2 regions of the Acetobacter sp. ESL1128 genome follow, and region 1 is predicted to be linked to the other one. Evidence: predicted binding sites of a transcription regulator. Region 1 holds the regulator's gene; the other holds the start of a gene.
What was found. Region 1 encodes HrcA, which represses chaperone genes, less so after heat shock. Its sites were predicted from a motif close to GTTNGCACTCNCNNNNNGNGAGTGCNAAC; they were not measured.

Region 1 (15,251 bases):
CCAGAAGGGTAACACAGGCAACGGACATGTAGCCGTGCGTAACCCATGCTCCCACGCTGAGCAGTCCCCCACACAGGCAGGAGAGGGGGAGATAGCGTTCCTGTGTGATCAGGCGGGGGGACAGGACAAGCCCCGCCACATACCCGCAGAGCATGAAAAAAAGAGTAAGGGATGTAAAAAACTTTGTCTGGTCAAGGGATATGCCAAAACCCTGTGCATAGGTTCCCACAGCATCACCCGAAAGTACTTCTACCCCTACATAAAAAAACATCGCCCCGGCACCCAGCAGGGTTCTGGCATTGAGGGAAGAGAGAAGTATTTTTATAAAACTTGTTTTTGAAGAACTGTTTTTGCAAATATCTGTACGAATTTCCGGTAGGGAGGACCGCAAAACCCACAGGGCTGTCAGGGCCAGAAAAAACGCCATGCCCATATAGGGCCAGTAAACACTGTTCAGAAAATCCTGTTGTACAGACAGGCGTTGAGCTGGGTCGGTCAGGGCGGGTAGGGTTGCGGATATGTCGGCCATGTGACGCATGGCCAGTGTGGCCAGCGCAACGGGGGCCACAATACCCCCCAGTTTGTTGCAGATACCCATAATGGCAATGCGCTGTGCACTGCGGTTTTCAGGGCCGAGAAAGCTGACATATGGGTTAATGGCCACCTGCAGCAGGGCCAGCCCCATGCCCAGTACCAAAAAGCCCCCCAGCGCACCGGGGTAGGAGCGCGCATGCAGGCACTGGCCAGTCAGCCCCATGCCGCCCGCCATGACCAGCAGGGCATAAACCAGCCCGTTTTTAAAACCGGTGCGTGTGACACTCAGGCTCGCGGGGATGGAAAAGACAAAATAGGAAAAGTAAAAAACAAGCGGCACCATAAATGCCGCCAGATCATTCAGGGTAAAGGCGACCCGCACAAAAGAGATCAGCGGGCCATTCAGCCATGTGACAAACCCGATGATGAAAAACAGAGCCGCGCTAAGCACCAGTGGCCGCCACCCATAAGGCCCAGCCGGGCAGGGTATGCGTGCGGCGGCTGTGGGCTGGGTGGGCGGCTGTGGCATGTCCGGCTATGGCCCGCTGTAAGGTTTTCAGGGTTTGGGGTATGGGGCCTAGTCGGCTGCCTGTGCATCCTTGGACGGCAGGCTGTCTATTTTTTCGCAGGCCTGACGCAGCTCGGTGGAGGGGTTGTGCGTCTCGCACAGTTTTTCCACATCGGCGGCGCAGGCCTCTATCGAATTTTCAAAGTCGGATTCAAGCACGTCCTCGGCAACCGTCAGGTCCTGGTTGCGGGTGTTTTCTTCATCCTTTTGCAAAAGATCCTGCGTTTTGTGCAGTTCCTTGAGCGATTCAATACAGGCAGGCCCCGCCGCGTCGGGCTTGAGGTGCAGAACCGCAAGTTCCTTTTGCAACTGGACGTTGTTGACGTTGTTGCGCGGGGCTGTCTCATCATCGGCCATGGCAAGGGAGCCTGCGCACAGGCCACCGGCCAGAAGAACGGATGCCATAGCGGCATGATACAAACGAAAACCGGACACGAGCACAATTCTCCTGAGTCTGCGACACTGCGCACCAATTACCCTGTTTTCTAGCCTGTCTGTGTCGGATAGGTAAAGAAACAACCCGGAAAAGCTGCCAGCAGGCTTGGCATGGACTTGGATTTGGTGCTAGGTGTGACCTCGGAAAGTCGGCGGTGGACGGACACCTTGCTAAACCGGTCAGGTCCGGAAGGAAGCAGCCATGGTGAGTTTCGTCCGGGTCATTGTTCGGCTTTCCACCCTAATTTTCCGCCCTTGTGGATCAGACCATTCTGCGCCGGTCAAACCGCGCATGCAGGGCGTGACCTTACACAGTCTGCGGGCATGGCATGAGTGATACGACTGACGAGCAGTTCCCTCACGATGAGGGGCTTCCCAGTCCGGAACCGGAAGGCCCCGGCCTGTTTGGTGATGCCGATCCGGCTCCCGCCCCCTCCGCGCCTCCCCCGCCAGTGCCCGATGCCGCAGCCCCTCCCTACAGGGTGCTTGCCCGCAAATACCGCCCCACAACATTTGATGACCTGATCGGCCAGGAGGCCATGGTCCGCACCCTGCGCAATGCGTTTGCGCTGGGGCGTGTGGCCCATGCCTTTATGCTGACCGGGGTGCGCGGGGTGGGCAAAACCACGACCGCACGCATTATTGCCCGTGCCCTTAACTGCACCGGGCCGGATGGCAACGGCGGCCCCACGGCTGACCCATGTGGTGTATGCCCCAACTGCGTGGCCATTCTGGCTGACCGCCACCCCGATGTGCTGGAAATGGACGCCGCCTCCCGCACAGGGGTGGATGATGTGCGCGAGATTATAGAGGCCACGCGCTTCCGCCCCATGCAGGGGCGTATGAAGGTCTTTATCATCGACGAAGTGCATATGCTCTCGCGCAATGCCTTTAACGCCCTGCTCAAAACGCTGGAAGAGCCGCCTGCGCAGGTGACGTTCATTTTTGCCACGACCGAACTGCGCAAGGTGCCGGTCACGGTTCTGTCGCGCTGCCAGCGGTTTGACCTGCGGCGCGTGCCACAGGCCGAACTGGCCGGCCTGTTCGCCCGGATTGCACAAAAGGAACACGTTGCCCTCTCCGACGATGCACTGGCCCTGATCGCCCGCGCGGCAGACGGCTCGGTGCGGGATGGCCTCTCCCTGCTGGATCAGGCCATTGCCCAGGGCAGTGGTGTGACGGATGAAGGCGGGGTTATTGGCGCAGGCATTGTGAGCGACATGCTGGGGCTGGCGGACCGCGAGGTGGTTTTCGACCTGCTCGACGCGGTGCTGACCGGCAAGCCCGACAAGGCCCTTGCCCTGCTGGATGCAGCCTATGCCCGTGGGGCTGACCCCGGCCTTGTGCTGGGGGATATGCTGGAGCTCGTGCATATTGTCTCCCGCCTGCGGGCTGTGCCCGGTCTGGGGGACTCGGCAGATATGCCAGAGGCCGAGCGGGTGCGGGGCACACATATGGCCAGCGCCTTTACCGTGCCCGTGCTCATGCGGGCATGGCAGATGCTGGTCAAGGGCGTGCGGGAGGTGGAGAGTGCACCAGACCGCCGCGCTGCAGCAGATATGGTGCTGATCCGCCTGTGTTACGTGGCCGATCTGCCCTCGCCCGAGGACCTGGTCAAACGCCTGAGTGCTACGCAGGACGATACCGGGCGTGGCGGAGCATCTGCCCCCCTTTCCGCGCCACAGGCCAGTGGCCCGTCCGGGCTGGCTGGTGCACCTGTGGGGAGTGCTGGCCCGAACGGGACCGGCGCTTTTGTGGCTCCACAGGGTGATGCAGCAGGTGGGCATGAGCCGCCGCGCCTGCGTATGGTCAGCTCCGGCGGTATGGCCGTGGCCGCGCCCGTACAGGCAGCAGCCCCTGTTGTGCAGCCCGTGGCCCCGGTTGAGCCGGCCCCTCCGCCGGTCCCGCGGACATGGCGGGAGGCCGTGGCGTTGGTCAGGGAGCAGCGCGAGGCAATTCTGCACGGGCAGTTACGGCATGCCGCGCATCTGATTTCTTTTGCCCCCGGGCGGATTGTTCTGCGGTTTGAGCGCGGGGTGCCGAGCGATATTGTGCCGCAGCTCCGCCGCGTGCTGGACCGCGCAACGGGCATAAGCTGGCAGATTGAAGCCGGGCAGGAGGACGGTGAGCCCACGCTGGACGCGCAGGGCGCGGAGGTTATCCAGTTCCGCCGGCGCGAGGCAGAGGCGCACCCGCTGGTCCGGGCTATTCTGAACGCTTTTCCCGATGCGCAGCTGGGTGAGGTGAATGACCACGGGCTGGATGATTACGGCCTCCCCCCGGAGGAGCCGCCCGAACTGCTGTTTGCTCCTCTGGATGCGCAGCCGCTGGATGAAGACGACCGACCATACGACCCCGGTGCCTCGCAGGACTGAAGTGAGCGGGCCGGGCTGGCAAAACAGCACGTTCTGGGCCAGATAGGGAACAGGTGATGCGCCGCAGGGGTGCGCCATAGCCGCACCATGCGGCAGACAGACAAGCTAAGGGGATGACCATGAAGAACCTTGCCTCACTGATGAAGCAGGCTACGCAGATGCAGTCCAAGATGGAAGCCATGCAGAGCACACTGGAAGCCATGAACATTGATGGTTCGGCCGGTGCAGGCATGGTCAGCGTTGTGCTGAGCGGCAAAGGGGACATGCGCTCCATTAAAATCGACCCCAAGCTGGCCGACCCGACCGAAATGGAAATGTTGCAGGACCTGATTGTTGCGGCCTGTGCGGATGCCCGCAAGAAGCTGGACGAAAAAGCAGCCGAGGAAATGCAGAAGGTCACCGGTGGGCTTAACCTGCCCGCAGGCATGAAACTGCCGTTCTGAACCGCAGATACAACCGACCTTGAGCGCGGGGGAAAGCAGGCGGGTATGGGTGGTCAGGAAATAGAGCAGCTTATTCGCCTGTTGGGGCGCCTGCCGGGTTTTGGCCCGCGCTCGGCCCGGCGTGTGGCGCTGTACCTGCTCCGCGAGCCCCATACACGGCTGGCCCCGCTGGCCCGCGCCATGGAACGGGCGGGGGAGGCCATTCGCACCTGCTCCTCCTGCGGAAATCTGGATACATCGGACCCGTGCCACATCTGCACCGACCCGCTGCGTGACAGGGGGCTGGTGTGTGTGGTGGAAACAGTGGGGGACCTGTGGGCGCTTGAACGTGCGGGGGTCCATAGGGGTGTTTATCAGGTTTTGGGGGGTACCCTGTCCCCTCTGGCTGGGGTTGGGCCGGAAGACCTTAACGTATCTGCCCTGATGACCCGCCTGCATGAAGGCACCGTACGCGAGGTTATTCTGGCTCTGGGCGCCACGGTGGAAGGAGCCACCACCATGCACTGGCTGATGGATCAGCTGGAAGCATATGAGGGGCTGACCATCAGCCGTGTGGCGCAGGGCGTGCCCATGGGGGGCGCTCTGGATGTGCTGGACGATGGCACTCTGGCCGCCGCTCTGGGTGCTCGTCGCCCTGCCTGACAGAGTGGCGCCAACCATTAAGGGAAGAATCATACCCGTGGACATGCAGCCGATCAGCCCGGCCATACCACGCCGCGCTCTGGTAACCGGGGGTAGCGAGCGGTTTGGTCAGGCCATTGTGCTTGGTCTTGCGCAGGCCGGGTTTGATGTGGCCATCCATGACCGCACCAACAGGGCCGGGGCGGAGGGCATATTGCATGCCGTGCGCGCGCTAGGCCGCACCGGCTGTGTGCTACAGGCCGACTTCATGCGGGAGGAGCAGGTGCAGGCCCTGTATGGGCAGGCCGCGCAGGCTCTTGGCGGCCCTTTGGGGGTGCTGGTCAACAATACCTCCACCTGTGAGCAGGATGAATGGGACAGTGCCTCGCTGGAAAGCTGGATGCTGCACATGAAGCCCAACCTGCGTGCGCCCTTTGTGCTGATTCAGGCCTTTGCCAAAGGGTTGCCCCAAGGGGCACAGGGCATGGTGCTGAATATGCTGGATGAGCATGTGTGGCCGCTATCGCCGCACTTTGTCAGCCATACCGTATCCAAAACTGCGCTGTGGACACTCACACAGACCATGGCGCAGGCCCTTGCTCCCAAAGGGATCAGGGTTAACGCCTTGGGTTCTGCTCCCGGTCCTGCCCTGCCCGGTTCCGGGCCGATGCAGGAACAGCCAGCACGGCAATGCGCGTCTGTGCCCCCCGCCCAGGACGCTTTGCCTGATCAGGCTGCGCGGGCAACCCTTGCCCTTTTGGCCCAGCCCTTTGTGACCGGGCAGATGCTGACCCTGAACAGTGGGCAACACCTGCAATGGTCCCCGGCCCTGTTGGCCGGACATGCCGTGGAAGAATAAAAGAATGGCCGTTTTTGCTCCGTGGGCCGACCAGCCGCCGCTGCGTTGCCTGTTTTTGAAGAACATGGTGCTCGATGCCCATATTGGCGTGTTCCCGCATGAGCAGGGTGTAACCCAGCGTATTCGGGTGTCGGTCCATTATGGGGTGGATGACCGCACGGATCTGGAGGTCGGGCCGGATGACCTGAGCCGTACGGTCTCGTACGAGCGGGTGGTCCAGCTTGTGCACCGTATTGTGCGTGAAGGGCATGTGCGGCTGGTGGAAACACTGGCCGAACGCATAGCCTCCGGCGTGCTGAGCGATGACCGCGTGCGTGTTGTGCGTGTGCGCATAGAAAAACTGGATGTGTTTGCAGAAATAGAAGGTGTGGGCGTGGAAATAGAGCGCCGCCCTGCAAGCTGATTTCTGGCCCCGGCCTGCCAGCCGGGGCTGGCGGCATAAAAAAAGCCCGCTGTATGCCAGCGGGCTTTTTTTGGTCTGAAACACAGATGTTCAGAACCCCCTGAGGGGTCAGGATTCGTGGTCTTCCGAATCCGTGTTGACATCGATGTCTGAGCTGATGTCGTCGTCATCATCATCCAGATCAGCGGTGTCTTCCATCACATCATCGTCGTCCGTATCGTCATCGGTGTCGATATCGATATCTTCATCGGCCTTCTTGATGGGGGCAGCACTCGCTGGAACGGGGGACAGGCTGTCAGAGTTGCGGCGCAGGCGCGGCACCAGAGCAGGCTGTTCCGTTCCGCATTTGGGGCAAATGGCGGGTGCGCGGTTCAGGTCATAAAAACGGGCACCACAGGACACGCAGACGCGTTTGGTGCCGAGATCGGGCTGGGACATCTTGCTACCTGTCAATCCTGAGCAGATATTGGGGCCAACGCCCCGGAACACGAACGAACCCCGAACAGCACCGGAGTGCTGGGACAGGACTCGAACCAGACTGTTAAGGCGATGCCCAATGCCACTGTGTTTCGGGTCGTGTCAAACCCGGAGTTTGCAAAAGGTGGTATTTTCTGCATCCCCACCCCTCTTTTTCTGCCCCTGCCCGGATTGACTTGCAGGCCGTCCCGCCGGAATGAAAAGAGCATGACACACGCATCCTCCCCCTCCGTCCGTCCGCTGCGGGTTACGCGCGCGCAGGCCCCTCTTTCCGGTTCCATCCGTGTGCCGGGTGATAAATCCATCAGCCATCGTGCCCTTATGTTTGCCTCCCTCGCACGGGGGGAAACTCATATTACCGGGCTTTTGGAAGGGGAGGACGTTCTGCGCACTGCGGCGGCCATGCGCGCGTTGGGCGCACAGGTAGCGCAGCACGCACCGGGGGACTGGCGCGTGAGTGGTCTGGGCATTGGCAAGCTGCGTGAGCCTGAGGATGTGCTGGATATGGGCAATTCCGGTACGGCGGCCCGTCTTTTGTCCGGTATTCTGGCCAGCCACGGCATGGTGTCGGTCATGACGGGGGACGCCAGCCTGCGCCGTAGGCCCATGAAGCGCGTCATGGACCCGCTGGCAGGTACCGGGGCCACCTTTATGGCGCGTGAGGGCGGACGTCTGCCCATGGCCATTCATGGTCTGGCGGACCCCAAGCCGCTGGATTACCGCCTGCCCGTGGCCTCTGCGCAGGTCAAATCCGCCGTGCTGCTGGCCGGGCTGAACGCACAGGGGCAGACACGGGTGGAAGAACCCGTAGCCACCCGTGACCATACCGAAAACATGCTCCGCCACTTTGGCGCACACGTTAAGGTGGAGGAAACCCCACAGGGTGGCCGGGTTATTCTGCTGCAGGGCCGCCCGGACCTTGTTGCGCGTGATGTGGTGGTGCCGGGGGACCCGTCCTCCGCCGCCTTCCCTATTGTTGCGGCACTGCTGGTGCCGGGGGCAGATATTACAATTTCCACCGTGGGGCTGAACCCCCTGCGCACCGGCCTGTTCATTACCTTGCAGGAAATGGGCGCACAGCTTGAGGTCACCAATATCCGCACCGAAGGGGGCGAGCTGGTGGGGGATTTGCATGTGCGTGCATCCAGCCTCAAAGGCGTGACCGTACCTGCCGACCGTGCTCCGTCCATGATTGATGAATACCCCATTCTGGCTGTGGCGGCGGCGCATGCTTCTGGCGTATCGCGCTTTTGCGGGGTGGAAGAACTGCGCGTGAAGGAGAGCGACCGTCTGGCCGCAACCGTGGCGCTGCTGGAAAACAATGGCGTTAAAACCGCAGTGGAGGGGGATGATCTGGTTGTGTACGGCACCGGCAACGCCATTCCCGGCGGTGGCATGGTGCAGACCCATATGGACCACCGTCTGGCCATGAGCGCATCCGTGCTGGGGCTGGTGGCCCAGAACCCGGTGGAAATAGATGATACCGCGTTCATAGACACCAGCTTCCCCGGCTATTTGCAGCTCATGAACAGCCTTGGCGCGGGGTTTGCACTATGACGCGCGGCGGACCCGTTATTGCCGTGGATGGTCCCGCGGCTGCCGGCAAGGGCACTCTGGCCCGCAAACTGGCCGAAGCACTGGGCCTGCCGTATCTGGATACTGGGTTGCTCTACCGTGCAGTCGGGCGGCTGGCCCTTGATGCCGGGCAGGACCCCGCACAACCCGCCGAACGGTTTGCCCAGGCCCTGACGCCAGAGGACATGCAGCGCAAGGACCTGCGCCTGCCAGATGCGGCTCTGGCAGCCAGCAAGGTGGCGGCCCAGCCTGCGGTACGTGCCGCTCTGGTGGAAACCCAGCGCCGGTTTGCCGCCCGGCAGGGGGCCGTGCTGGACGGGCGGGATATTGGCACGGCCATTTTCCCCGATGCGGATGTCAAACTGTTCATTACCGCATCCCCCGCCACCCGCACGCTCAGGCGCTTTTTGCAAAGCGGAGGGGACCCGGCCGCCCCCGATGCGCAAGCGCAGCTTCAGGCCATGGAAGACGCCCTGCGCGCGCGTGATGAAGCTGATGCAAGCCGGGATTCCGCCCCCATGCGGGTTGCGGATGACGCATACGTGATTGAGACGGACACGCTGGATGCACAGGCCGTTCTGGCCGAAGCCTTGCGGTTTGCGCGGGAACGACTCGTGGCTGCACGGGGCTGAATGCAGGCCCCCGTACAGGGGGCGCAAGCCGTGGTTACGCATTTTTTGCCCCCCATTTGCGTGATGGATGGCGCTTTAAGTTGACAAACCGGGGTCAGGTGTTCTCTGTGCAAACAGAAATCCGCCCCGATGGCGGGTTTTTCTGGATAACAGTCTGGCCTGACCCAAAAAGCGGGGGGTATTGCTACCCATCCGTTCCGTCGGGCAAGTCGTGCCGCAGTTTGCGGTGCGCAGGAACAGCCTGCACGCATGTTGCTGGCGGGCTCAGGATTTACGGTACCACATGGCTTCAGCCACCACCCAGACCACGGATCACTTCCGTGGCGAAGATTTTGCCGCCCTTCTTGATGAGACCCTTGGCCGCGATTCCGGCTTTGACGGGTCCGTTGTTCGCGGTCGCGTTGTTCGTCTGACCGACGACTACGCCATTGTTGACGTCGGCCTGAAGAGCGAAGGCCGCGTTTCCCTGCGTGAATTCGCACCTCCGGGCGTCAAGCCTGAAGTGCAGCCGGGCGATGTGATCGAACTGTACGTCGAGCGTTACGAAGATCGCGACGGCAGCATCGTTCTCTCCCGCGAAAAAGCACGCCGTGAAGAAGCCTGGACCAGCCTCGAAAAAGCTTTCGAAGCCAACCAGCGCGTTAACGGCACCATCTATGGCCGCGTTAAAGGTGGCTTTACGGTTGATCTGGGCGGCGCCATGGCGTTCCTTCCCGGCAGCCAGGTGGACATCCGCCCCGTGCGTGACGTCGGCCCGCTGATGGGTGTGCCCCAGCCGTTCCAGATTCTGAAGATGGACCGTGCACGTGGCAACATCGTTGTCTCCCGTCGTGCCGTTCTGGAAGAAACGCGTGCTGAACAGCGCAGCGAACTGATCCAGGGCCTGACCGAAGGCATGATCCTTGATGGCGTGGTCAAGAACATCACCGATTACGGTGCGTTCGTTGATCTGGGCGGCGTTGACGGCCTGCTGCATGTGACCGACATCGCATGGAAGCGCATCAACCACCCCTCCGAAGCACTGCAGATCGGCCAGCCGGTACGCGTGCAGGTGATCCGCTTCAACCCCGAAACGCAGCGCATCTCCCTTGGCATGAAGCAGCTTGAAGCTGATCCGTGGGAAAATGTGGCACTTAAGTACCCGCCGGGCGCTCGCTTTACGGGCCGCGTGACCAACATTACCGATTACGGCGCATTCGTTGAGCTGGAACCCGGTGTTGAAGGTCTGGTGCACGTTTCCGAAATGTCCTGGACGAAAAAGAACGTCCACCCCGGCAAAATCGTTGCGACCTCTCAGGAAGTGGACGTGATGGTTCTGGATGTGGATAGCTCCAAGCGCCGCATCTCTCTGGGTCTGAAGCAGGTTCAGCGCAATCCTTGGGAACAGTTCGCCGAAGAACACAAGGTTGGCTCCACCGTGGAAGGCGAAATCCGCAACATTACGGAATTCGGCCTGTTCATCGGCCTGTCCGCAGACATCGACGGCATGGTTCACATGTCCGACCTGTCCTGGGACGAAGCTGGCGAAGAAGCCATGAAGAACTACGAAAAGGGCCAGGTTGTAAAAGCCAAGGTTCTGGACGTGGACGTGGAAAAAGAACGTATCTCTCTGGGCATCAAGCAGCTTCAGGAAGATCCGGCAGCCGATGCGCTGGCCAGCATCCAGAAGGGCACGATCGTTACCTGCATCGTGACCGCTGTGCAGACCAACGGCATTGAAGTGAAGGTTGACGACGTTCTGAGCGGCTTCATCCGTCGTGCAGAACTGGCTCGTGACAAAGCCGAACAGCGCCCCGAACGCTTCGCCGTTGGCGAACGTGTGGACGCCAAGGTTGTGTCCGTTGACCGTGCATCCCGCAAAGTTGCCCTGACCATCAAGGGCCGCGAAGTGGAAGAAGACAAGCAGGCTATCAACGAATACGGCTCCGCAGATAGCGGTGCATCGCTCGGTGATATTCTGGGTGCAGCGATCCGTCGCCGTAACACCGAAGACTGAGCATAAAAAAACCGGGGTGGTTTGCGCCATCCCGGTTTGGCAAAATCATTTGCCATGCAAAAAAATAGCGCCCCACAAGGGCGCTATTTTTTTATGGGCTATGCTTTAGTCCAGACAGGCCTTGCGGAAGGCCGCAAACGCGCGGGCACGGTGGCTGATGGCGTTTTTCTGCTCATCCGTCATTTCCGCAAAGCTGCGGGTCTGGTTTTCGGGTTCAAAAATCGGGTCATATCCGTGGCCGTTGGCACCACGTGGAGGCCAGACAATCTGCCCGTCAATCCGCCCTTCAAAGCTGAATGTGCGCCCATCGGGGAAGGCAAGGCAGAGCACGCAGATAAACCACGCATTGCGTTCGTCCTGCCCGATGCCTTCCTCAATCCGGGCCATGGCGGCGTTAAAGTCCTTGTCCGGGCCAGCCCAGCGGGCGGAGTAAATACCCGGCGCACCCCCCAGAGCACTCACGCACAGGCCCGAATCATCGGCCAGTGCTGGCAGGTTGGCGGCACGGGCCGCTGCCAGCGCCTTGATGGCGGCATTGCCTGCAAAGGTTGTGGCGGTTTCCTCCGGTTCGGGCAGGTTTAATTCCCCGGCGGAGAGTACGGTAATGCCAAACTCCGCCATAAGGGCGGAAAATTCGGCCAGCTTGCCTGCGTTATGCGTGGCAAGTACCAGCCTGTCGCCGGATTTAAGGGTGGGGTTGGTCATGTTCAGGGCTGCTCTGCTGTGTTGACGGCAGTCAACTGGGCTTCAAACAGTTCGCCTGCACCTTTGCGGGCAAGGGCGAACAGGGAGTTAAAGGCATCCTCGCTAAAGGGGGCATGTTCGGCCGAGGCCTGAATTTCCACAATACGGTTATCAGCGCTGAGCACAAAGTTGGTGTCGGCCAGTGCGGCGCTGTCTTCCGTATAGTCAAGGTCCAGCACGGCGCCGGCACTGGTCAGCCCGCAGGATACGGCAGCGACCTGCCCGGTTAGTGGCATGCGTTGCAGCACGCGGTTGGCAACCAGTTTGCCAAGGGCCAGACGGAGGGCCACCCACGCGCCGGTAATGGAGGCACAGCGCGTGCCGCCATCGGCGTTCAGCACATCGCAATCCAGTGTAATGCAGAGTTCACCAAGGGCCTTAAGGTCCGTAACCGCGCGCAGGGAGCGGCCGATCAGGCGCTGGATTTCCTGCGTGCGGCCGGACTGCTTGCCCCGTGCGGCCTCACGGTTGCCGCGGGCGTGGGTGGCGCGGGGCAGCATGCCGTATTCCGCCGTAACCCACCCGCTGCCCTTGCCACGCAGGAAGGGGGGAACACGGTTTTCCACACTGGCGGTGCACAGGACCTCTGTGCCACCAATGCGGATAAGGGCAGAGCCTTCCGCATGGCGGGAAAAGCCGGTTTCTATAATAATCGGGCGCATCTGCCCGGCCTGTCGGCCTGATGGACGCATGCTGCTGCTCCTGCAAAACAATAACAAAGGGTTGCGCCTGCACATAAAATGCTTTTGGCAGGAGTAAAACCGGCAATAAGCCGTTATAATCGCTTATCAGACCGCCCAAAGGAGCCTGAGAGCCATGAAGCGTGGCCTGTTGCCCGCCCAAGCAATGCTACCTCCCGAACTGGATGGACGCTCCGCCAACATCCTGCGCGAGATTGTGGAAGAATACATGGCCAGTGGCGAACCCGTGGGGTCGCGCACTCTTTCACGCCGGTTGGGGCAGCCGCTTTCCCCCGCAACAATCCGCAATGTCATGGTCTCCCTGACCGAGGCGGGTCTGCTGTTTTCCCCGCATACATCGGCAGGCCGCCTGCCAACGGAAAAAGGGCTGCGCCTGTTTGTGGATGGGCTGCTCCAGTTTGGTGCGCTCTCCGAAGATGAGCAGAAGGTCATCGGTCATTCGCTGGAAGCGCGTGGACGCTCCTTGCAGGATACGTTGACCGAAGCATCCTCCCTGCTCGCAGGCATGTCCGATGCGGCGGGGCTGGTGGTGGCCCCCAAGGGTGAGGGCGGGATCAAGCACATAGAGTTCGTGGCGCTGGGTGGTAACCGTGCCCTTGTGGTGCTGGTGGGGGCGGATGGACATGTGGAAAACCGGGTGATCGAAATCCCGGCCGGGACTCCTCCCTCTGCGCTGGTGGAGGCTGCCAATTACCTGAACGCGCGCGCCATGGGGGCATCCCTGCCCGACCTGCGCCACCGCGTAGGGGCGGAAATGAGCGAAAACCGCACGGTGCTGAACAGCCTGACCGCCGAGGTGGTGGAGAGTGGTCTGGCGATCTGGAACACCGAGCGGGGGGAAAGTGGCGGCACGCTGATCGTGCGTGGCCAGTCCCGCCTGCTGGCTGATGTGGACGGGCAGGAGCGCCTTGTTGCCATCCAGACCCTGTTTGACCGGCTGGAAGCGCAGGAGACAATGCTGCGTCTGCTGGAACTGGTTGAAAGTTCGGAAGGGGTGCGCATCTTTATTGGCGCGGAAAGTGGTCTGTTTGGTACCACCGGCATGTCCGTTGTCATGGCTCCGGCCAGAAACGAGGCCAACAGGATTGTCGGGGCCATAGGCGTTATTGGCCCGACGCGCATAAATTACGGGCGTGTTGTGCCCGTGGTGGACTATACAGCGCGCATATTGGGCGAACTGCTGGGTCAGGCGTAAAAGCCGGGTCTGTCAGGGTTTGGAGCACAGGTCGGAATTCCGCCACGATTGTAAAGAGAATGGCAATGGCGAGGAGACGACAGAATATGGGAATGATAAAGGACCGGTATGATACGCACTCCACCTTCTGGTGATCCGGATTCTTCCCCCCCCCATGACCGGGATACAACACGGTCCTTTTTGTTAGGCAGGCCGCGCTTTCGCCAATGGCGTATGCTGCTGGGCACGGCTGCGGCCGTGTTGCTGGTGGGCAGTGCTGGCGGGGCCGTGGTGGTGTGGTCGCAATACCAGAGTATTGTGGCCGACCTGCCAACAGTGGATGGCCTGCGCTCCTATCAGCCGCCGGTCATGAGCCGCCTGTACGCATCGGATGACCAGCTTGTCGCCGAACTGGCGGACGAGCGGCGGGTGTTTGTGCCCTCCAACGCCATTCCCGACCGGGTGAAAAGTGCGTTTATCGCGGCGGAAGACCAGAAGTTCTGGACCCATAAGGGTGTGGACCCCGCCGCGATTATCCGCGCGGGCCTGACCGACCTGACACGTGGGCGCGGGCGCAGGCCCATTGGTGCGTCCACCATTACGCAGCAGGTTGCCCGCGTCATGCTGCTGGGGAGCAATGCTGTCTCGTTCAAGCGTAAGGCCAAGGAAGCATTCCTGGCCATGCGCATCGAGCAGGTTCTGCCCAAGGAAAAAATCCTCGAGATTTACCTGAACGAAATTTATCTGGGTAACGGTGCCTATGGCATTGGTGCTGCTGCCCAGACGTATTTTAACAAACCTCTGGACCAACTGGATAACGCGGAGGTCGCGTTTCTGGCGGCGCTGCCCAAGTCGCCCACCAATTACAACCCTGCCCGCTTCCCCGATGCAGCGCGGGGCCGCCGCAACTGGGTGCTGGAGCGCATGGCCGATATTGGCGCCATTACGCAGGCCGAGGCCCGTATGGCCGAGGCGGAGCCGCTTGTCAGCATCAGCTATTCCCGCCCCGGCCCTGCTCCCGGCTCCGAATGGTTTGCCGAGGAAGTCCGGCGTGAACTGCTGGAAAAATATGGTCAGGATGTCACCATGCAGGGGGGGCTGGATGTGCATACCAGTCTGGACCTGCCCCTCCAGCGTGCGGCCCAGACCATTTTGCAGCAGGGGCTTATGGCGTATGACCGCCAGCACCGTGGCTGGCACGGCCCTGTTACGCACCTGAATACCCCTGTGCCGCTCACGCAGGACGAGTGGGTGCGCGCCCTGCGCACGGTCAGTGCTCCGGCCGGCATGCTGGACCAGTGGCGTCTGGCCATTGTGCTGGATGGCAACAAGGGGCAGGTCGGCTGGCTGGAAGGCAGCGTGGTCCGCCGCAATGTTGCGCAGGGGGGTGAACCCCATACAGGGCAGATCCAGCCCAAGGATATGGCATGGGTCCGCCGTGCCCGCCCCCTCCGCACGGGTGACATTGTGATGGTCGAACCCCAGAGCGGGCAGTCCGGTGTTGCGCTAATGCAGATACCGGTTGTGGAAGGCGCTATTGTCACCATGAACGCCCGCACGGGGCGTGTTCTTGCCCTGGTGGGGGGGTGGTCTTTTCAGGCTTCACAGTTTGACCGGGCCACACAGGCGTTGCGCCAGCCGGGCTCCTCCTTCAAGCCATTTGTCTATCTACAGGCCATGGAGCAGGGTATATCGCCCTCTCAGGAGTTTGATG
Region 2 (15,251 bases), 950 kb from region 1:
GCACGAACTGGCCTTGAATTCCTTGAAGGACTGGCCCTTGAGCGTGTTGGCGGTTTTGGCCTCCTTGAACTTCTCGTGGCACTCCTTCACCGTCATGGCGTGGGCGCTGGGGAGGGAAAGGGCTGTGGCACAGCCAAGCAGCAAAGCGGCCAGTCCGGTGCGGGCTACAACAGTCATGAATAGACCTCATGCAAGGAGGATAATAGCGCGGCAGCCCCATGCTGCCAGCGTTCCATCAGTATCATGAAAAATCATGCGCAAGAAATGCAAGCCTTAAGGCTTTTTGTGCGTAGCAGAAAATTAATATCAAAATGTGCTGGTGCTGGTGCTGGTGCTGGTGCTGGTGCTGGTGCTGGTGCTGGTGCTGGGTAGCCCGTGTTTGGCGTAATTGCCCGGCCAGAGTGCGTGTTTAGTCCTCAAACCGGGCTGAGCGGGTGCGCTTTATGTTGGCGCGGTGGGCTTTGCCGTCCAGCCTGCGCTGGCGTGCGGCCCGGCCCGGGCGCGTGGCAACCCTGAAGGCAGGGCGGTGGGCGGCCTCGCGGATCAGGGCTACCAGCCGTTCTATGGCATCCTCACGGTTGCGTATCTGTGTTCTGAAGCGCCGGGCGGTTATGACAATAACCCCCTCCCGTGTCGCGCGGGTCCCAGCTAGTTCCAGCAGCCGCACACGGATCCGCTCGGGGAGGGAAGGGGAGCGTGCGGCATCAAAGCGTAATTGCGCAGCTGTTGCGACCTTGTTCACGTTCTGCCCGCCGGGGCCGGATGCCAGAATATAACTGACCTCCAGTTCGGATTCAGGCAGGGAAAGTGCGGGAAGGATCGGAATGGCCATAAGCGGGGCATAGCATGGTTTGCCTGCCGGTGTGTGCCCTGTACCCATAAAAAAAGCCCCCATGCCAGAGCATGGAGGCTTTTTGCCCAAAAGGCGGAGAGGTTAACGGATCAGTTGTTAATCCGCTCACCATGCAAGGACATATCCAGCCCTTCCAGTTCCTGATCCGCGGTGACGCGCAGACCCATGACCAGATCAATGGCCTTGAGGATGATGAAGGAGGCAAAAGCACACCAGACAATGGTCACCAGCACCGCTTCGCTCTGCACAACAAGCTGGTGCAGTGAGCCAACAATACCCGAGGGGTTGGCATCGGTTGCGGAAAGCGGGCCATAGGCCAGCACGCCGGTCAGCAGCGCACCAACAATGCCGCCCACACCATGCACGCCAAAGGCGTCCAGGCTGTCGTCATACCCCATCATGTGCTTGAGGGAGGTTGCACCCCAGTAGCAGACAACACCCGTGATCAGGCCGATAACCAGTGCGCTGCCCGGCAGCACAAAGCCAGCCGCGGGGGTAATGGCAACCAGACCGCCAACAGCGCCGGAGATTACGCCCAGAACAGTCGGTTTGCCCGAACGCAGCCACTCCGCCAGCATCCACGATACGCCAGCACCAGCGGCGGCAATCTGGGTTGCAGCCATGGCCATGCCTGCACGGCCGTTGGCACCAACAGCGGAACCTGCGTTAAAGCCAAACCAGCCTACCCACAGCAGGGCAGCACCAATGACAGCGTAGGTCAGGTTGAAGGGGGAAAGGTCGTCCTGCCCGTAACCCTTGCGGCGGCCAAGCACCAGAGCGCAGACCAGACCGGCAACACCGGCGTTGATATGGACAACCGTGCCACCTGCAAAGTCAGCCGTACCAAGGCCAGCCAGCCAGCCGATCGGGCTCCAGACCCAGTGCGCAATGGGGGCATACACCACCAGAGACCACAGGATGGAGAACACGCACATGGCGCTGAACTTCATGCGTTCTGCGTAAGCGCCGGAGATCAGCGCGGGGGTGATAATGGCAAAGGTCATCTGGAACATCATGAAGATGCTCTCAGGAATGGTCATGGTGGTGGCGTTGGGGCTATCCGCACCCAGTGTAAAGCCAACATCCGCACCATTATGGATATGCGCGCCAATACCGTTGAGCAGCACGCGGGAGAAGCCACCAATCCACGGAGACCCGGTTGTAAAGGCGAGGGAATACCCCGCGACCATCCATACGATGGACATGATGCAACACAGGGCAAAGGACTGCATGAGCGTTGCCAGCACGTTTTTCTTACGCACCATGCCGGCATAGAACAGGGCAAGACCGGGAATGGTCATCATAAGCACCAGTGCGGTGCTGGTGAGCATCCATGCCGTATCCCCCGTGTCTATGGGTGGGGGGGCGTCTGCGGCATAAGCCTGGGAGCAGCCAAGGGCTGCTACAAGACAGGCCGACAGAATAGCCGTGGTCTTGCGAATAACTGGACCTCTCGCCGGATTGACAGCTTGGAAGGGTCGCGCTGACATGATGATGCGTTCTCCTTAAAATACGCAGCCATTGACGCTCGCCAGATTCGTGTAAGGAGCGATGGGCCTAATCTTATTGTATCTATTCCGGAATGACCGGGGTGGCAATCCAGTTTGATACCGAATTGTTTCACAATCTGATTTATGGCTGAAAAAAGCCACAAAAAAAGAGGTCGCTGCTGCGGCCAGCTCAAATAAAAAAAGGCGTGCAAACCATAATGGTCTGCACGCCCTTATACCTGTTCTGGGGGATAATGGAGGCACTGGACGGGCCAGTACCTCCAAAACCCTTAAAAACCGGTTTGGGTAACTTAGAAGTCCATGCCACCCATGCCGCCCATGTCAGGACCGCCAGCAGGGGCTGCCTTCTTTTCAGGGCGTTCAGCAACCATGGCTTCCGTGGTGATCAGCAGGCCAGCAACGGAGGCTGCATCCTGCAGAGCGGTACGGACAACCTTGGCCGGGTCAATAATACCGGCTTCAACCAGGTTCTTGTATTCGCCAGCCTGTGCGTCGAACCCGAAGTTGTAGTCAGCGTTTTCGAGCACCTTGTTGGCGACAACCGCACCATCTTCACCCGCGTTGAGGGCGATCTGGCGCAGGGGAGCCTGCAGGGCGCTGAGGATGATGTTGCCACCAACGCGCTGGTCGTCGTTGTGGTAGTGCAGGTTGGCAAGAGCCTTGGTTGCGCGGGCCAGAGCCGTACCACCACCGGGAACAATGCCTTCTTCAACTGCTGCGCGGGTTGCGTGCAGGGCGTCGTCCACGCGGTCCTTGCGTTCCTTCACTTCGATTTCCGTGGAGCCACCAACGCGGATCACGGCAACACCGCCAGCCAGTTTGGCCAGACGTTCCTGCAGCTTTTCACGGTCGTAGTCAGAGGAGGTTTCCTCGATCTGCGCACGGATCTGCTTGACGCGGCCCTTGATGTCGTCGCCGTTGCCAGCACCGTCAACAATGGTCGTGTTTTCTTTGTCGATGTGAACCTTCTTGGCGGTGCCAAGCATGTTCAGCGTAACCGTTTCGAGCTTGATGCCGAGGTCTTCGCTGATAACCTGACCACCGGTCAGGATAGCGATGTCTTCCAGCATGGCCTTGCGGCGGTCACCGAAGCCAGGAGCCTTGACAGCAGCAATCTTGAGGCCACCGCGCAGCTTGTTGACAACCAGGGTTGCCAGCGCTTCGCCATCAACATCTTCGGCAATGATCAGCAGCGGACGGCCGGACTGAACAACGGATTCCAGCAGCGGCAGGATCGGCTGAAGAGAAGAGAGCTTCTTTTCATGGATCAGGATGTAGGGGTTTTCCAGATCGGCCGTCATCTTTTCCGGGTTCGTCACAAAGTACGGAGAGATGTAGCCACGGTCGAACTGCATGCCTTCAACCACGTCCAGTTCGGTCTGGAAGTGCTTGGCTTCTTCAACGGTGATAACGCCTTCGGAGCCAACTTTCTGCATGGCTTCGGAGATCATCTTGCCGATTTCGGATTCACCGTTGGCAGAGATGGTGCCGACCTGAGCGGTTTCCGCCGGGGTGGTAACCTTTTTGGCGTTCTTCTTCAGCTCTTCAACAACCACGGCAACGGCTTTGTCCACACCGCGCTTGAGGTCCATCGGGTTCATGCCAGCGGCAACGGCCTTCAGGCCTTCGCGCACAATGGCCTGAGCCAGAACGGTTGCAGTGGTCGTGCCGTCACCAGCAACGTCGTTGGTCTTGGATGCTACTTCACGCAGCATCTGTGCACCCATGTTTTCGAACTTGTCAGCCAGTTCGATTTCCTTGGCGACGGAAACGCCGTCCTTGGTGATGCGGGGTGCGCCGAAGCTCTTGTCCAGAACAACGTTACGGCCTTTGGGGCCCAGCGTTACCTTTACGGCATCAGCCAGAATGTCCACACCGCGCAGCATGCGCTGGCGTGCGTCTGCACCAAACTTTACGTCTTTGGCAGCCATTGAATTTCTCCTGTGAAGATCTTTTGTAAGTTTACGGTCGGATCAGTGCGGATCAGGCTGCAACAATGCCCAGAATGTCGCTTTCCTTCATGATCAGCAGCTCTTCGCCGTCGATCTTCACTTCCGTGCCGGACCACTTGCCGAACAGAACGCGGTCACCGGCCTTGACATCAAGCGCCACAATCTGACCCTGCTCGTTGCGCGCACCCGCGCCAACAGCAACCACTTCGCCTTCCATAGGCTTTTCTTTGGCCGTGTCGGGGATGATGATGCCACCGGCGGTCTTCTGTTCGCCTTCAAGGCGCCGTACAACTACCCGGTCGTGTAAGGGACGAAACTTCGTCATTATGGATCACTCCACATTCATTTGCTGTGATGACGCCCTTTGTCAGAAAGCAGCGCCACCCGTTTGAACCGCGCGTAACATAACGCCGCGTCGCGTTAGCACTCCACCATCAGGAGTGCCAAGGCAGAAAGTAGGTACGCCCCAGAGGGGAGTCAAGGAATGGGGTAAAGTTTCTTTTTGTTTTAACGTCATTCCAGACAAGGAGATTGAACATGGGACAGATACGCACATTGGAAGCCGCCGATGGCCACCAGTTTAGCGCGTGGGAGACCGAGCGCGGCACACACCCCTACGCTTTGGTGGTGTTGCAGGAAATTTTTGGCGTAAACCACCATATCCGCACGGTATGCGAGCGGTTTGCCCAGGCGGGTTTTCACGTTATTGCCCCTGCGTTGTTTGACCGCGCAGAACGTGGCGTGGAACTGGAATACACAACAGATGGCGTGCAGAAGGGCCTTGCCCTGCGTGCGCAGATACCCACCGCCAAAACCCTGCTGGACGTACAGGCCGCAGCCCGTGCGCTAAAGGCCCGCAAGGTCGGGGTGATCGGGTATTGCTGGGGTGGCACTCTGGCGTGGGATGCTGCAACGGGCACGGATGATTTTGCCGCGGCCGTAAGCTGGTACGGCGGGGGCATAGCCGCCCATAGGGAGGAGACTCCACGCTGCCCCGTGCAATTACATTTTGGTGAGCGGGATACGAGTATTCCCCATGCCGACATAGCCGCCATCCGGGCTGCTCAGCCCAACGTTGAACTTTATGTTTATGACGATGCAGAACACGGTTTTGGCTGTGAGGAGCGCGCATCTTACAATGCGCAGGCCTTTGTACAGGCACAGGAACGCAGCCTTGCCTTCCTCAAAAGTACGCTCAATCCGTAAGGTGTCCGGGCAAAAGGAATTGGGGTGCGGGTTGAATTGTGATTGACAAGCGCCCCCGGTCGTGGGGGAGAATGTCATCTCTCCTCGCGGCACGTCGTGTGCAGGAGGAGTAACTGGCCGAAATAAGGATGACTTCGCTCATGTCGACAGGTACCGTTAAATGGTTCAACGCCACCAAAGGGTTTGGTTTTATTGCCCCCGATGATGGAGGGAAAGACGTGTTTGTGCATATTACCGCTGTACAGGCAGCCGGTCTGCGCGCGTTGAATGATGGACAGAAACTGTCCTACGACATGGTGGAGGAACGCGGCAAGCAGGCGGCCACCAACCTTAAGCCGCTCTAATCAGGCGGTCTGGGGCGGGCTGGTCAGTTTTGTCCGGCCTGCTCCGCCAGAAAAGCGGTGATCTGGCGTGCCGTTTGCGCAAGGCCACACCGCTCGACGGCAACCCCGTTGGGGAAGGCGCTTAAAAGTCTTGTGGGTGTGCGCCGGTCCAGCAGGACAAACACCCCACGGTCTGACTGCCGGCGAATCAGCCGCCCAAAGGCCTGCCGTAGCCTAAGCCGGGCTATGCGGTCATCAAACCCTTTTGGGTCTCCACCAGACAGATGAATCCGCCGCTCACGGTGCAGAATATCTGGCCGGGGCCAAGGCACGCGCTCAAACACAACCAGACGCAGGGCATTGCCCGGAACGTCCACCCCATCCCGCATGGCATCCGTGCCGAGCAGGCAGGCATGTTCCTCGGTCCGGAAAATATCAACCAGCGTGTTGTTGTCCATGGCATCCACATGCTGGGCGTAAATGGGCAGGCCTTCTTCCTCCAGCGTAGGGGCTATGCGGTCATACACACCGCGCAGGCGGGAGATAGCGGTAAACAGGCCAAGCCCGCCACCGCCAGAGGACTGGAAAAGGGTACGGAATGCCGCAGACAGGTCCACAAGGCTGCTATTGTCCACGTCCGTTACAATAAAGGCGCGGGTCTGGCGGGCATAATCAAACGGACTGGCCAGACTGGCCCGCAGGGCAGGGGAGGGAAAATGATTGGCCCCGGTGCGGGCTTCGGCAGCCTCCCACGCGGTTTCGGCCTCGTCACTCTCTGTTCCACCGCCTTGCTGGTCACGCAGGGTGGCGGAGGTCATGAGCATGCCTTGCGCGGGCATGGCCATAATGCCCGCAAAGGGAATGGTCGGGTCCAGCCAGTGGCGGTAAAGCCCTACGTCTTGTTCGTTCATGCGCTGCTTGTCGCGCCGTTCAAGGCGAATGAAGTGGATATGCGCAGGTGTGCTGCCCGGCTCTGGTGGCTGGTCCAGTGCGGCAAGCATGGTAATCCATGCATCCAGCCGGGATATGGCGCGGCGGCGCAGGGCGCGGGTCATGGCCTCTATGCGGCCACGGGTTGTGGTGTCCAGCGTGTCTGCATCTTCTTCCAGCCGAGCTTGCAGGCGTTCGCTTAGTGTGCGCAGGGGCTCCACAATCCGGCTGAGCGCGCGGGCCAGTTGCTGGCCTGCCTCGGCCATGTCGGGCACAAGCGGGTGCAGGTCGCATTCCATGGCTGTGTGGATGGACTGTTTGCCCCCCTCGGCCGCACGGGCCATGGCCTGCTGGCGCAACAGGCGTAAAAAAGCTTCTGTCGGGTTTTCCATAATCGGCTGGTCAGCCGGAGGTTCGGGCGGGAACAGGGTATTCAGTTCCATGGGCTCCGGGGGCGGAGGTGTGTTTGCCGCCTCTGGCGCCAGACGTGTGGACCAGCCCGGTGCCGGCAGGGCCGTGGCCGCCAGCAAGGCGGCATCCAGCGGGTTTTCAAGCTTGGGGTGGCCGACAACCAGATCATCCAGCCTGCGCTTGAGCCCCCTTGCGCGTGAGCGTCGGCCTTCCGCCCCCAGCAGCCAGCGCCGCAGTTCGGCCGTTTCCAGCCCCGAAAGCTCGGCGGAAAAAGCACTGTCTGCCGCATCGGCCAGATGGTGGCCTTCATCAAACACATAGCGTGTGGGAATGTTACCCTGTTCGCCTGCCTCGTTATCATCACTCATGCCCGCCTGAGCGTAGGCGGCCTGTGTCATGACCAGCGCATGGTTGGCAATGACCAGTGCGGCATCGTGCGCACGGCGTATGGAGTGTTCAACAAAGCAGCGCTGATAATGCGCGCAGGCTCCGTGGATGCACTCCCCCCTGCGGTCAGCGACACCGGCAAGGTTGCCGTGGCCGAACAGGTCCCCAAACCAGCCGGGTAGGTCCCCGCCAAACAGGTCTCCGTCTGCTGTGGCCATGGCCCAGCGTGCGAGCATACACAGGGCAATGGTAATGCCTGCGGGGCGGGAGGCAGCGGAGTTGACTGCTTCCTCCATGTTCAGCAGGCACAGGTAGTTTTCACGCCCTTTGCGCAGCACTACCTTCTGGCGGTGTGTTGTGGGGTCGGGGTAGAGGCGTTTTGTTTCCTGCTCGATCTGGCGTTGCAGGTGGCGCGTATAGGTGCTGAGCCACACCGCACCGTCGTTCCGCTCTGCCCACAGGCTGGCCGGGGCTATGTAGCCCAGTGTTTTGCCGGTGCCTGTTCCGGCTTCGGCCAGCACAATGGCGGGGTCGCCGCGCATGGTGCGGGGGGCAAATGCCTCGGTTGAGACACTGGCAAAATCTGCCTGCCCGGACCGGACCTCAGCATCGCTCCCCAGAATGTTGACCAGCCGCTCCCGTGCTTCCGCCGGGCTGATGGGGTGGGAGGCAGGGGGAGGGCGTTGCGCGCTTTCCTCCCATTTGGGTAGGTGCCGCCATACACGCAGGGCATCTGCGGGCTGGGTGGCTTCTTCCGCCAGCCTACCATTGTTGGTGAGCCGGCTGTGCAGGTCTATGGTTTCCGCCACAGTGCCGGTCCATATCCAGCCAGCCTGCCCCAGCCGGACCGTAAAGGCCGCCAGAAGTTCAATCTGCCCGCTTCTGGCCTGCCGTGCCAGCTCACCCAGCAAGATGGACAAAAGGTTGGGCAGCAGGTCTGCCTCTGCCCGGTCAATATTTTGCTCGTCCAGTCCGAGGGCCAGAGCAAGGCCGCGGGGAGTGGGGGCCACAGGGCGGGCGGGATACACAAATGTAAAAAGTTCCAGCAGGTCCAGCCAGGGGGAGGGCTGGCCTGTGGGGGGGAGGTCCAGCTTGCGGGCCAGTGCCGGGGCATGCACTACCAGTGGGCACGGCATGGCGTGCAGTCGCTCGCGTACCTCGGCGGCACTCAGGCTGAGCAGTTCGCCATCTTCTGTCAGGAGCGAAAACCGCCCCTGATGGGGAACAAGGGCTGGGGCTTCGTGGGCAGAGGGGAAGGATGGCTGCATGGTTTACTTTACATGAGCTATTCTTGCGGCAAATGCCAGAGCCGAGCCGTAATGGTGTGGGTCAGGAACTCTTGCGCCGGAAAATGACCGAGTGGGCTGGCGTGCGGCTTTTCATGGTTTTGTGCAGGGTAAAGCCGTAGCGTTCAAAAATCAGGCAGAGATTACGGTGGTTGAAAAACTGCAAATGTTCGGGGGGGCAAATATCCGTCCAGGAAGGAAGGTCCTGTGGCACGGCAGGGTGCCCTATATCTGGGGCCGAAATATAGACAAAGCCATTGGGGCGGGTAATTGCGGCCAGTGTCTGCATAAACTCGTTTGGCCCGGCCACATGCTCCAGCACTTCGGAGCTGAATACAAAGTCAAACGTCAGGCCACGCTGGCGGAAGATGGTTGAATCTTCGCAGTAGAATGTGGCCTGCGGGAAGTGGCGCTTGGCGTAGGCAATGCTGTTCTGGCTGATGTCCAGCCCCGCAGCGCGCGCACCCAGCCGGCTGAATGCCTCGGCCATAAAGCCGCCGCCACACCCAAAATCCAGAACATCCTTACGCCAGACATAAGGCAGGAACTGGAGGCTCCGCCACAACGCACGCCAGCGGCGGCTGGAAGCCTTGGGATAAAAATCGGCCGATGCACCGCGATACGTCGTTTCGTAAAACGCACGGAGTGTGGCGGCATCCGGGTAGGGATGCACGAACAGAAAATCACAGTCGGGGCAGCGGAACAGGTCGTAGCCATTTTTGCTGAATGCAAAAGCGGCCCCCTGTGCGCGGCAGAGTGGGCATTCTGTTGGGGTATGGGGGGATGCCAAATCGGCCTCTGGACCCGCCGAGATTGTGTGGGGAGGTAAATGCGTAGTCATGCAGTGTTACTCTCCCCAGCTCAGGCGTAGTCCGGAGGCTGGTCGGCGGGGTGTTATTCCGGGTTTTTCAGGCTGTCGGCAACAATGTCGAGCAGCTTGCCGTGCATGTTGCCATTGCCAGCAACAATCATCACATCGTCGGGCAGGTCATCCAGTTCCGTGCCGTCGGGGGCTGTAACCTGACCGCCCGCTTCACGCACGATCAGAATACCTGCAGCACAATCCCACGGCTTGATGCCGAATTCCCAATACCCTTCGTAACGGCCTGCCGCGACCCATGCGAGGTCCAGCGAAGCCGCGCCAAAACGGCGCACGCCAGCCACGCGGGGCATAAGGTTGCCCAGCACGCGTGCAAAAGGCAGGCGCTGGCGGGCAGGCACCTTGGCAAAGGGAATGCCTGTGGCAAACAGGGATTCGGGCATTTCCCGCCGGGCGGACACACGAATGCGCCGCTCGTTCAGGAATGCGCCACTCCCCTTTTCGGCCCAGAACATTTCACCCGCTGCGGGGTTGTAGATCAGGGCCGCGGCCAGCTCCACCTTGCCATCGGGCAGGCGGCGCTGGAGACCAATGGAAATGGCCCAGTGCGGAATGCCGTGCAGGAAGTTGGAGGTGCCGTCGAGCGGGTCAACAATCCAGCGCCATGTCCAGTTATCGCTACCCGATTCCCCGGATTCTTCCATAAGGAAGGCATAGCCCGGACGGGCCCGTTCCAGTTCTTCGCGCAGGGTCTGTTCTGCACGGAGGTCCGCCTGGGAAACAAAGTCACCCGGCCCCTTGATGCTTACCTGAAGCTGCTCGACTTCGTTAAAATCGCGCAGGAGACGCTTGGCCGCCTTCTGGGCTGCGGTTTGCATCACCATCATGACGGGGGAGAGACGCATGGCCACTGTAATTAAGTCCTGCTCTGGAGAGAAAAAAACTGAAAAAATCAGTCCTTGGCGCGTTCGACGTAAGACCCGTCTTCCGTGCGGACCACAATGCGTTCACCCGCTTCGATAAACGGCGGGACCATGGTTTTGACACCATTGGACAGCATGGCGGGCTTGTAGGAGGAGCTGGCAGTCTGGCCTTTGACAACCGGATCAGCTTCAACCACTTCCAGCGTAACATGCGGGGGCAGGTCAATGCCAACCGGGTCCCCTTCAACCAGATGCAGGTTGATGGTCATGTTGTCCTGAATGAAGGGAGCCTGGTCGCCCAGCAGATCGGTGGGGACAGAAAGCTGTTCAAAGGTTTCGGGGTCCATCAGAACCAGCAGTTCGCCATCTGTATAGGAATACAGATATTCGCGGTCTTCGGTCATCAGCCGTTCGACCGTATCAGCCGTGCGCCAGCGTTCGTTGGTTTTGTTGCCAGTCTTGAGGTCGCGCATTTCAACCTGAATGAACGCACCACCCTTACCCGGGGTAATAATCTGCTGTTTTAAGACCGTCCAGCGACGGCCATCATGCTCAATCACCTGACCGGCGCGGATCAGGTTTGCCTGCTGTTTCATACTTGGTTCCTGAGAGGAATGGCTATTCTGTTTGGGGCTTGTACAGTTCCAAGGCAGGAAGGGCAAGCGCTACGCGGTGAACTCCCCCGCTTTGTCCCGCTGGACAGAACCGTTGCATCCTGTTTATAAGGCTGCACCTGAACAGGTTAAGGAAGGGTGGCCGAGCGGTTTAAGGCACCGGTCTTGAAAACCGGCGTGCGTGAGAGCGTACCGTGGGTTCGAATCCCACCCCTTCCGCCATGACAGCAAATGCCCGGTAGCTGTTTTATTCTATCTGTGGTTTTTTCTTGTGGCGAATGCTAAAATTACTTCCAAAGATGGCTCCCGGGAGGGCGTTCGTTATGGGAGTGGTAAAGCGCGATGAAAATCAAACAATCCTTGACTATTGTTTTTTTCAACGGGTTATACGATTTTCTCTAAGCGGAAAAATGAGGTTTAGAGTTCTGTAATTTATGCTGTTAAACCTATTGAAAATTCAACATATACCAATTTAGTCTGAGCTTGTTCCTATAAAAACCAAAGAAAAATTATTTCTTACAAATAAAAAAGAAAAATCCCAAAAAACAGGATAATATGGATGGCCATCCTTGATGAAAAAAGAGTAAGTTCCTGTAGATAAAGAAATTATTTTGGTTAGTGAGATTGTTAGATCCCTAAGCAATGATTTGAATTTATGTGAGTTTATATTCCCTTTTGAGGGGCCTGATCCTTCGTCTCCAGCATACATTAAAGATGACATGACCGTATGTAAAATTTCCTGTTTTTCTACGGAATGCATTTCATAAAAAGAAACATTGCTGTTTAGAGCCTTACATATAATCTCTTCATGAGTGAGTGATTTTTTATGCTGTGACGTAAAAATTCCGAGAGATACAGAGTAATTGAGAGAATTTTCGTGTAATGTTTCTGCAATTTCATTAAGTAATTCTTGTTTCATTTTTAATTATCCAATTACATGAAGTGGTATTTTATAAAAACGGCCACTTCAGGCTGGAGTGCGTTCTGTTACAAACCGCACGCCAAGCCCCATGAAGGTTATTCCGGCACAGCGGTCAATCCAGCGCCGATTCTTCAGAAAAATTGCTGAAACGCGATCAAGGCTCAAAAGCATTGCAACGCATGCGAACCAGGCAATCGCGATCATGAACATGGAGGCAACACAGGCCAGCCCCAGATAGATGGGGGCATGTTGTGGCATTGAGGCGGCAAACAGGCTGGATGTAAAAATGGGTGCCTTTGGGTTGGCCAGATTGGTGAGCAGGCCAGCAAAAAAGCTGTTGGAGCGTTGTTCCGCATGCGGTGTGGTTGCGTCTGCAGTTGCTTCCTTTTTCCAGCTGTTGATCAACAGCTTTGCACCAATGGTTATCAGGTAAAGCCCGCCACCGATTTTAAGCGTGAGATACAGCCATGGGGCGGCAATAAAGAGTGTGCGAATACCAAAAAAACCCGCAATGCCCCAAGCGGCTACGCCTGTTGCAATCCCAAGGGTTGCCTGTAGGGCAACGGCTCGCCCCTTCATGACCGCCAAACGTGTGACGAGCATAAAGTCCAGCCCCGGTACCATCATGGCGATTAACCAGAAGGCGGAGATTGCGGTAATGACGGATAAATCCTGTGTCAGATTCATAAGAATATATTTTCTCAAAAATTAAAAGACGTAACTATACTTTCCAGTATTGTCCCTATTTTTATGCCACATCTTGCGCAACAAAAAACAGGTGATCTGCCGGTTTTTCTGTCATGCTGTCTCTGAAGCATCTGCCTTGGTAAGGCGGCGGGTTACGCGATGCATGTGCAATACCCGTAGTGACCCCAAACCAAATATCTTTTGGACGAGCAGGTTACTAACCGCCCAAAAGAGCGCTTAGTCTGTTCGTTGTTGCTCTGTAGCCAGACAGCCACGCCGCATGCATTTGCGGTGCTGGAACTCTCCGCTACCATCCCATGACCGCTGGCGCTGCCATGGTCCCCATTTATGCCCGAGGATGCGGCAGATCATGCTTGTTGCAAACCATCTCATGGGTTTTTCTTAACCGCTTTTTTCGTAAAAAGTCCAGAGAGTCAGCTTTTCCATTCCCCGCCTGTTTGCGTGCGCAGTTTGCGCTGTGGTTATTGTCCGCTCAGGGACGGGCTCATCTGATCTACGGCTTCAAGCGCATTCCGTATGCTCTGGAGGTCGGTATCGGCTGGGGCGTCTGTTTTCTTCTGGTGGTGCCTGTTTGCGGGTAGCAGTGCTTTAATCTGTGCGGCTAACCCCCGTACCGATTGTGCAAAATCCTGATCTTCGCTGTTTTTTGTGTTTGTCGCGTTAGTGGGGGAGGTCTCGGCCGGTGCGCTATCCAGCGTGGTGCTGTTTTGGGCTGTAGCGGCATCGGTCTGTTGTGTTTGCGTGGTCGCGTTGTTTTGCTCAGGGGCATCCTGTGTGTTGGACGGTTCTTGCGCTGTGCCTTGTGGGGTTGCCAGCAAGGCATTGCCCATGGCGGCATTGCTGCCGCCACTTTGCGTATATTGGGCAACGGCAGCAGCCAGTTGCCGTGCAAGCTGTGCCAGAGCCTGCGCCAGTGCTTTGGGCGACATGAATGCTTTAAACTGCATCAGCAGGCGTATCTGCGCCTTGAGAATATTAACCTGATCTTCTGCCTGTTTTTTGGCGGAAGCGTGGCTTGATTTGGCAAGCTGATCCAGCCTGCTCAGTGCCTCCTGTGCGGAGGCGAGATACGCGCTGGTGGCAGAGGATGAGTTTGCTAAAAAATCAATGCCAGCCTGAGATAATGTTATTTGCACAGGGTCTTCTGCGCCCGACTGCCCTGCCGTGCTGGTGGGGGTAGCGTCTGCGGCGGTGGTGGAGGCTGCACTGCTCGTGTTGAGTGCCGTATTGTAGGACCCAGCCGTGTGGGAGAAGCCCCTATGAGCAGTCTGGGCTGTGTTGAGAGTTGTCATGGAAAGGTCCTGCCATACGTCAATGTCGTACAGCATGGGCAGAAGGGATTATTAAAAAGTTAAAAGCGTTGGGTGAAGTTGGCAGGGGAGTTCGGGCAACGGTCACGTTGTTCTGGCTGGGGGCGTGATTGCAGGAATATGGTGTTGGCTATCGCACTGGTTTTTCTGGCCAGCATATTCACGGGTTTTGCCTGTTGAGGGACAGAATAATGTTGAGCGCTATGGCGCTCAGGCAGCCCGTAACAACGGGAGATTGCAGGATGGGCTGAGCCCACTGGGGCATGAAAATAAAAAAATCCGGCTTGAGCACAATAGTCATGGCCAGAACAATACTGACCGAAGCAACAATAAAGGGTCTGTTCCCCGGCTGTAGTTTTTGCGTGCCCAGTATCTGTATGCCAACCATCATCAACGTGCCAAAAATCATCAGCCCCGCACCTCCGGCAACGGCAGGGGGAATGGCCGCAACTGCTGTTGCCAGAAAGGGGGAAAGCCCCAGACCAAACAGCAAAGCTCCGGCCAGAGCCACAATCCAACGGCTACGCACCCCTGTAATGCCCAGCAGGGCTACGTTTTCGGAAAAAGCGGTATAGGGGAAAGACCCCATAATCCCGCCCAGAAGCGTTGCCACCCCATCGGCCCGCAACAGCCTGCTGACCAACCCCGGCGTAGCAGGGCGTCCGGTCATGGTGCCGACAACAACTGCATCGCCAATGGATTCAACCCATGTAATGGCAACAATAACGATCATGCTCAGTGAGGGCATGATATGAAAAATCGGCCACCCTAGCGGGAAGGGCGGCACAGGTGCCAGCAGTGGGGGCATGTTGCTCAGATGCGGTGTTATCTGGCCCATGGCAAAGGCCACAGCCAGCCCCACACCCACGCCAATAATAACCGCAAGGTTTTTAAATACCCCATGCCCCGCAATGGATAAACCAATTGCGCAGGCAAAGACGCTCATGGCGACAAGCATGTTTTTTCCCGCCTGTAAGCCTGTGCCCGCGGCTATTTCGTTCACCGCCACAGGCAGGAGGCTAAGCCCCATAATGGTCAGGGCGGTGCCAACCACAAGGGGAGGGAAAAGGCGCATGACATACCGCCCCAGAGGGG

Region 2: the regulator HrcA is predicted to act here: its motif matches at 4,736-4,764, upstream of groES (co-chaperone GroES).

The regions. Positions count from the first base shown of each region.
Region 1 covers NZ_CP196369.1:2,725,734-2,740,984, reverse strand. Annotated here, with positions in the region: gene gluP (glucose/galactose MFS transporter) at 1-1,063, opposite strand, end outside; gene ACSYTG_RS12740 (hypothetical protein) at 1,112-1,537, opposite strand; RNA gene ffs (signal recognition particle sRNA small type) at 1,681-1,778, shown strand; gene ACSYTG_RS12730 (DNA polymerase III subunit gamma/tau) at 1,867-3,912, shown strand; gene ACSYTG_RS12725 (YbaB/EbfC family nucleoid-associated protein) at 4,032-4,355, shown strand; gene recR (recombination mediator RecR) at 4,401-4,997, shown strand; gene ACSYTG_RS12715 (SDR family oxidoreductase) at 5,029-5,835, shown strand; gene folB (dihydroneopterin aldolase) at 5,840-6,238, shown strand; gene ACSYTG_RS12705 (TIGR02300 family protein) at 6,347-6,676, opposite strand; gene aroA (3-phosphoshikimate 1-carboxyvinyltransferase) at 6,923-8,272, shown strand; gene cmk ((d)CMP kinase) at 8,269-8,922, shown strand; gene rpsA (30S ribosomal protein S1) at 9,206-10,918, shown strand; gene rdgB (RdgB/HAM1 family non-canonical purine NTP pyrophosphatase) at 11,024-11,623, opposite strand; gene rph (ribonuclease PH) at 11,626-12,354, opposite strand; gene hrcA (heat-inducible transcriptional repressor HrcA) at 12,479-13,558, shown strand; gene ACSYTG_RS12670 (penicillin-binding protein 1A) at 13,667-15,251, shown strand, end outside.
Region 2 covers NZ_CP196369.1:886,133-901,383, forward strand. Annotated here, with positions in the region: gene ACSYTG_RS04110 (hypothetical protein) at 1-177, opposite strand, end outside; gene arfB (alternative ribosome rescue aminoacyl-tRNA hydrolase ArfB) at 410-832, opposite strand; gene ACSYTG_RS04120 (ammonium transporter) at 943-2,343, opposite strand; gene groL (chaperonin GroEL) at 2,655-4,295, opposite strand; gene groES (co-chaperone GroES) at 4,348-4,641, opposite strand; gene ACSYTG_RS04135 (dienelactone hydrolase family protein) at 4,854-5,522, shown strand; gene ACSYTG_RS04140 (cold-shock protein) at 5,663-5,866, shown strand; gene ACSYTG_RS04145 (ATP-dependent DNA helicase) at 5,890-8,841, opposite strand; gene ACSYTG_RS04150 (class I SAM-dependent methyltransferase) at 8,903-9,700, opposite strand; gene ACSYTG_RS04155 (inositol monophosphatase family protein) at 9,754-10,584, opposite strand; gene efp (elongation factor P) at 10,632-11,198, opposite strand; tRNA gene ACSYTG_RS04165 (tRNA-Ser) at 11,349-11,438, shown strand; gene ACSYTG_RS04170 (hypothetical protein) at 11,689-12,135, opposite strand; gene ACSYTG_RS04175 (LysE family translocator) at 12,184-12,825, opposite strand; gene ACSYTG_RS04180 (hypothetical protein) at 13,308-14,138, opposite strand; gene ACSYTG_RS04185 (solute carrier family 23 protein) at 14,317-15,251, opposite strand, start outside.